Regions from separate parts of the Streptomyces sp. NPDC055962 genome, predicted to be linked through region 1. Evidence: riboswitches for the same ligand, from Rfam matches in the RefSeq annotation. Region 1 holds a riboswitch; the other holds the start of a gene.

Evidence for each region. A riboswitch is a leader RNA that binds a small molecule or an ion and turns the genes downstream of it on or off. The one in region 1 is predicted to bind cobalamin.
Region 2: linked by a shared signal. The riboswitch ahead of ACFC51_RS18725 (ABC transporter substrate-binding protein) and the one ahead of ACFC51_RS28400 (ABC transporter substrate-binding protein) in region 1 are both predicted to bind cobalamin.

Annotation. Positions count from the first base shown of each region.
Region 1 covers NZ_JBHJYN010000012.1:107,965-111,289, reverse strand. Annotated here, with positions in the region: gene ACFC51_RS28405 (FecCD family ABC transporter permease) at 1-534, opposite strand, end outside; gene ACFC51_RS28400 (ABC transporter substrate-binding protein) at 531-1,568, opposite strand; cobalamin riboswitch at 1,607-1,772, opposite strand; cobalamin riboswitch at 1,856-1,980, shown strand; gene ACFC51_RS28395 ((2Fe-2S) ferredoxin domain-containing protein) at 2,044-2,427, shown strand; gene ACFC51_RS28390 ((2Fe-2S)-binding protein) at 2,459-3,157, shown strand; partial or broken gene ACFC51_RS28385 (hypothetical protein) at 3,282-3,325, shown strand, end outside.
Region 2 covers NZ_JBHJYN010000006.1:29,236-32,560, forward strand. Annotated here, with positions in the region: gene ACFC51_RS18715 (acyl-CoA dehydrogenase) at 1-902, shown strand, start outside; gene ACFC51_RS18720 (hypothetical protein) at 899-1,069, shown strand; cobalamin riboswitch at 1,131-1,319, shown strand; gene ACFC51_RS18725 (ABC transporter substrate-binding protein) at 1,350-2,423, shown strand; gene ACFC51_RS18730 (FecCD family ABC transporter permease) at 2,420-3,325, shown strand, end outside.

The DNA.
Region 1 (3,325 bases):
GGAGGTGATGCGTCCTCCGGCGCGGGCGGTGACGTAGACGAGGACCAGTGCGCCGAGTGCGCCGGCGAAGGCGGCACCGGAGAGGGAGAGCGGTCCCAGGAAGCCCATGCCGAAGACGATGACCGTGACGGCGCCGAGGGACGCCCCGGAGGAGACCCCGAGCAGGTAGGGCTCCGCGAGCGGGTTGCGGATCAGTGCCTGCATCGCGGTGCCGACCACGGCGAGCCCGGCACCGGTCACCGCCCCCAGCAGGACACGGGGTGCCCGGACGTCGAGCACGATGGTCTCCCGCGCTCCCGACCAGCCGGCTTCCGTCCAGTCGGCTCCGAGCGCGTGCGTCACGATGCCCCAGACCTGGCCGGGTGGCACGTGGACCGAGCCGATGGCCAGCCCCGCGGTCGCGGACGCCACGAGCAGCGCGGCCAGCACGCCCAGTCCGCACGCGAAGGGCGCGCGGCGGCCCGGCGCGGGTCCGGACCTCTTTCCGGCGGACACGGGCCGACCGGCGGGTGCCCCGGTGGCGGCGGGCGTCACCGGAAGCTCTCCGGGTGCAGCCCCCGGGCCAGGTCGTCCACCGCGTACGCGGAGCGGATGCCGACCAGCGTCGCGGTCAGGGGCAGGACGACGAACCGCTTGTTCCTCACCGCGGGGACGTCGGCGAGGGCGTCCTGGGCGAGCAGGAACTTCTTCTTCTGCTCGACGCTTCCGGAGCCGGCGTAGTCGTAGACGGCGATGACCTCGGGGCGGCGTTCCACCACCTGCTCCCAGGAGACGTCACCGAAGACGTCGTCCAGATCGGCGAAGACGTTCCTTCCGCCGGCCAGCCGGATCAGGTCGGTGCCCAGCCCCTTCCCGCCCGCCGTGAACGCGCTCTTGTCTCCGCTGTCGTAGACGAAGACCGGCACATCCGGCCGGTCCTCGACGGCGGACTTCGCCTGGCCGACGCGGTCCTCCAGGTCGGAGACCAGTTTCTCGGCACGGCCGGAGACGCCGAAGATCTTGCCGATGGTGCGGACCTCGGCGTAGGTGTCCTCGACCGTCACCCGCTTCCTTCCGCAGTACTCGCGGTTGAGCTGCGTGTCGATCCCGGCGTCGGCGAACGCTTCCCGGGAGCGGCCTTCCTTCTCGGCGAAGGCACTGCCGTAGCCGCCGTAGACGAGGTCGGGTTCGGAATCGAGGATCTTCTCGAAGGACGGCTCGCGCCGGGCGAGTTCGGGTATCGCCTCGAAGTCCTTCCTCAACTCGGGCAGGACGGCCGAGTCGGGGAAGGCGGTGCCCACCATGCGGTCCTTCAGACCGAGGGCGAGCATCAGTTCGGCAGGATGCTGATGGATCGTGACCACCCGGGACGGCGGCCTCTCGTAGGTCGTCCTGACCCCGCAGTTGTCGATGGTGACCGGAAAGCCCTCCGGTGACGACGCCGTATCCGCGGGCTTCGCGGCGCTGCCGCCGGACGAGCCGCAGCCAGCGGTCAGCAGGGCGGCCGACAGGGCAAGGGCCGCGGCCGCGCCCCGCAGGGCCGGGTGCCGGCGGGCCGGGAAGGAACCCGCGCGGGCAGGGGTGGGCAAGGGATACACGTAGAGCCTCCTGGGGAGTCCGCGCTCCTCGGAACGGGCCCGCGACAGGCCAGTCTCCTGACTTCCGGCGGGTTCCTCTTCTGCACACGGCGTACGGATGAGGACGGACCGCAGGTCACAGTGGCGGGACCGTGCCGGACTCACACCGGCTTCCTGATTCCCATCGCGGCGATGACCTGGCGATATTACGTTTCTTCGCGTCGCGGGCATAGTGCCCCCCTGCTGTCACCACAGCGAAAGGGTGGAAGTATGACCGGAGCAACAGGCGACTGCGGTCCGAGGAAGCCGGTGAGAATCCGGCGCGGTCCCGCCACTGTGATCGGCGAGCGAGCCCCGCACACGACCACTGCCCCCACGGGTGGGAAGGCGCGGCGCGAGCTTCGACCCGAGAGCCAGGAGACTCACGCGGTCGCCTCCTCGACGGACCACCGGGGCGGGTCTCCCCGGAAGAGAGGAACGATCCCGCATGCCTGCCCGCACCCTCCCGACCGGCCGCGAACCTGTTCCCTGCCGGATCGTCCTGTGCCGTGACTGCTGCTGCGGCACCCCGAAGGTGACCGGCGTGGACCACGCCGCCCGGACCGAGCGGCTGAGTGCCCGGGCGCCGGTCCGGTTCTGCGCCTGTCCGGACCTCTGCGAGCAGGCCGACGTCATCGTCGTGCAGCCCTCCGCCGAGGGCCCTGCGGTCGGCGCACGACCCGTCTCGCCGAGACTGGTCAACGATCCGGACGCCACCGAAAACATCGCCGCATGGGCCACGGCCGGCGGGCCAGGAGTCCTACCCCAGCCGGATGTTCCCGACCTCTGCACCCTCACACCGCCACGCCGGCACACGACCCCCCGGCCTTGACGACGGCAGCCCGGACCGAGAGGCAGGACCCGTGGACGACGCCCGCGCACCAGCCGCATCCGTCACCGCCGCGCTGCACGACGTGGCGGGGATCGGAGGCTTCTTCGCCCTCAGGATCGGTGGCGAGGACGACGGCTGGCATCCGCTCGCCCGCTCCTACGCGGAGGGCTTCAGCGACCTCGCCGAGGCCGTCGCCCGCCGCCACCACACCCCCGAAGCACGCATCGACGTCTCCGTCGCCCAGCTCGGACACGCCGCCCGCCTCTGGTCCCCGGCCCTGGCCTGCGTCGTACTCCACGGGATGGTCCCCGATCTGGAGGGGCTCCAGCGCGCCGACGACGGACCGGCCCTCAGGGTGCCCCGCCCCGCCGGCTGGTATGCCGACCGGCTCGGCGACGGTGCACCCCGTGCTCTCTACCAGCAGGTGACACGCCATCTGTCGGCACTGTCCGACGGACTGCGCGTCAAGGTCGCCCCGCGCCTGCTGGACGGCAACTCGGCGTCGGCCCTCGCCGGGGCGGCCCACGCCCTGCTTGCGGCACGCCCCGATGTACGCCGACCGCTCACCGCCCTGACGGCCACGCTCCTGGACACCGGACGACTGGCGGGCACGGGCGTGCTCACCGGACCCGAACTCGCCTTCCGCCGCCGGAGCTGCTGCCTCTACTACCGCGCGCCGCGCGGCTCGATGTGCGGAGACTGCGGACTGGCCGGGCGCCCGCGTGCATGAGCCGTGCGCGGCGCCGTCCCGAAGGGCAGGACCCAGGGCGACCGCCGGCGCGCCATGCTGCCCCGTCCCGGCCCTGCTGGCCGGCGCGATCGCCCTGCCGGCCCTGTCCGCACCAGCATGGAGGTTCGCAGCGAAGCCGGGCCCCGTCGAAGCCTTCGTTCCCGCGCT
Region 2 (3,325 bases), on a different contig from region 1:
CGCCCGTGCCGGTCGACGCCCACCGGACCCACCACGGGCCGCTCGCCTCGGCGATGGCCACGGTCTTCGCCATGACCCTGCTGTACCGCAGGGCGCAGGAGCGGTGGGAGACGCGCACGGACGAGGACGGCGGGGCGGAGGCGGGGCGGCTCGTCGACGTGGCCAAGGCGTGGATCACCTGGCGGGCCCGCGAGGTGATCGTCGAGAGCCGCGAACGCTGCGGCGCACAGGCGCTGCTGGAGAACAACGGCATGACCGAACTCGTCACCGGCGTCGAGGGCGCCATCACCGCGGAGGGCGACAACATCGCCCTGTACGCGAAGGCGGCGGCCGACATGCTGTTCGCCGCGCACCCCTCCGGCGGCGGCCCGGACCGGCCACCGAACCCCGGGGACCTGTCCGACCCGCTGTTCCTGCGCAAGCTCCTCGCCTCCGTCCAGGAGATCTGGTTCGCGCGGGCCCGCGAGCGCGTCGTGCGCGCGCCCGAAGCCGACGCGCTCGGCCGCTGGAACGCGGCCTCGGGACCCGCCCTGCGCGGGGTCGAGGCCTTCGCGTACCGGCAGGCGGCCGAGGCGTACGCCGAGGCCCGCGCCGCGCTCCCCGAGGGAGCCGCCAGGGACCGGCTGGGCGAGCTTGAGCGGCTGTTCGCCACCGAGTGGGTGGCCCGCAACAGCGGCGATCTGCTGGCCGCGGGACTCCTGAGCGGCGATCAGGTCGACGCGCTGGCGGAGACCGGGGAGGAGCTGATCGCGGCCGTCGCCGCGCACGCGCGCGAACTCGCCGACTCCTTCGCCCTGCCCGAGGCGCTGCTCGCCGACTGGCCGATCGCCGGGCCCGGTTACGCGGACGCCTACGACGATCCGGAGGGCCCCTGGATCTCCTCCCCGGCGGAGGCCCGATGAGTGCCGAACGCGGGGAGCGGGCCGTGTGCAGCCGGGTGGGCGAGCGCCTGGAGGCCCTTGGACTGCGCGCGGTCCTGCTGGCCTACTGGGGCACGACGTCCGTGCTCGCCCGCCGGTGCGGGAAACCGCGGACGGACCGCGGCGAATCGGTTCACCCCAAGCGCTGACCCGCCGAGCCCGGCCGGGAACGGAGGCGGCGACGGCCCTCGAAGCCGTCGCCGCACCGCGTGATAGCTTGCAGACGCCAGTCACACTCCATGGGGAGTCAGGGAATCCGGTGCGAATCCGGAGCTGACGCGCAGCGGTGAGGGGGACGGGCGGGGCCACGGCCACTGGATCACCCCTCGGGTGGACCGGGAAGGCGCTCCGTCCGGACGAACCCGAGTCCGAAGACCTGCTGGCACCCGCTTCCGTACCGGGAGCGGAACTCCGTCACGGGCTTCGCGCATGAGCCCAGAACCGCAGAGGGACCTTGTGCCGCCCATAGCCAGCACCGCACGCCGAACCGCCCTGCTCATCACGGGACTTGTCCTCCTGACCGCCTGCGGCGGAGGCGGGAGCACATCCGACGGCGCGGCGCGGGAGGGGTCCGCCGACGGCTACCCCGTGACCCTGGAGAACTGCGGCCGTACGGTCACCGTCCACGCCGCTCCGCACCACGCCGTCTCCCTGAACCAGGGATCGACCGAGATCCTGCTCTCCCTGGGCCTCGCCGACCGGCTCGCCGCCACCGCGACCTGGACGGACCCGGTGATGAAGGGGCTGGAGAAGGACGAGGCCACCGTTCCCCGCATCGCAGGGAACCAGCCGTCCTCCGAGAAGGTCCTCGCCCAGGAACCCGACTTCGTCAGTGCCTCGTTCGAATCGACCCTCGGCAAGGGCGGAGTGGCGTCCCGCGACCAGTTCGAGGACCTGGGCGTGCCGACCTACCTCGCCCCCTCCGACTGCGTGGGCAAGGACAACACGGGCAGCGGTGACGGTTCCCGCGCCGAGCCGCTGACGATGGACCCCGTCTACGACGAAGTGCGCGACCTGGCCGCGGTGTTCGGCGTCCCGGAGAGGGGCGAGGAGCTGGTCACGAGCCTCCGGGGCCGCATCGACAGGGCGACCGCGGACATCGACGCCTCCGATGCCACCCTCCTCTACTGGTTCGCCAACGCCGAGGCCCCCTACCTCGCGGGCTGCTGCGGCGCCCCCGGCATCATCACCGAGGAGCTCGGCGCGAAGAACGTCTTCGACGACACGCACGAGGAATGGCCCCAGATCAACTGGGAGACGGTCGCCGACCGCAACCCCGACGTCCTGGTCATCGGCGATCTGACCCGCAGGTCGCAGACGGCCGAGAACGCCCGGAAGAAGATCGAGTTCCTGGAGTCCGACCCCGCCACGAAGAACCTGGACGCCGTACGGCACAAGAGGTACGTGCTGCTCAGCGGTCAGGCGATGAACCCGACCATCCGCACGGTGGAGGGCGTGGAGCGTGTCGCGGCCGGGCTGCGCTCGTTCGGGCTCGCGAAGTGACGAAGACCGGGCACGCTCCGGACACACGCGTCCAGGTGCCCTCCGCCGCACGGCCGGCCGCCGGGGCGCGCGTCCTGCGCGACGGCCTCCTGTGGAGCGCCGGAGGAGCCCTTCTGCTCCTGTCCGTCGCGGTCGCCGTCACCATCGGCCCCGCCCGCATCTCCGTCCCGGACGTGTGGTCGGCGGTGGCCTCGCACCTCGGCCTCGGTGATGCGCGGCTGACCCCGATCCGGGACGGCATCATCTGGAACCTGCGCATGCCCCGCACCCTGCTCGCCGCGGTGTGCGGTGCCGGGCTCGCGGTCTGCGGCACCGTGATGCAGTCGCTGCTGCGGAACCCGCTCGCCGATCCCTTCGTCCTCGGCGTCTCCTCGGGAGCGTCGACGGGGGCGGTCGTGGTCGTCGTCCTCGGGGTCGGCGGGGGAGCGGTGTCGGTCTCGGCCGGCGCCTTCGCGGGGGCGCTGTGCTCGTTCGGTCTCGTCCTGCTGCTCAGCCACACGCTCGGCGGGTCCACCGACCGGGTCGTCCTCTCCGGGGTCGCGGCCATGCAGTTGTTCTCCGCGCTCACCTCCTTCGTCGTGATGACCGCCGCCGACGCCGAACAGACCCGGGGCGTGCTCTTCTGGCTGCTCGGCTCGCTGAGCGGGGTCGGCTGGAGCGAGGTGTGGACGTGCGCGGCCGTGCTGGTGGTGACCCTGGGGATCTGCCTCGGGCACGCCCGTACCCTCGACGCCTTCGCCTTCGGTCAGGACGCCGCGGCCGCCCTCGGGGTGCACGTCGCCCGCACCCGGCTCGTGCTGCTGTGCACGACCGCGCTGCTGACCGCCGCTCTCGTCAGCTCGGCCGGCGCCATCGGGTTCGTCGGGCTCGTCCTGCCGCACGCCGCCCGGGCGCTGACCGGT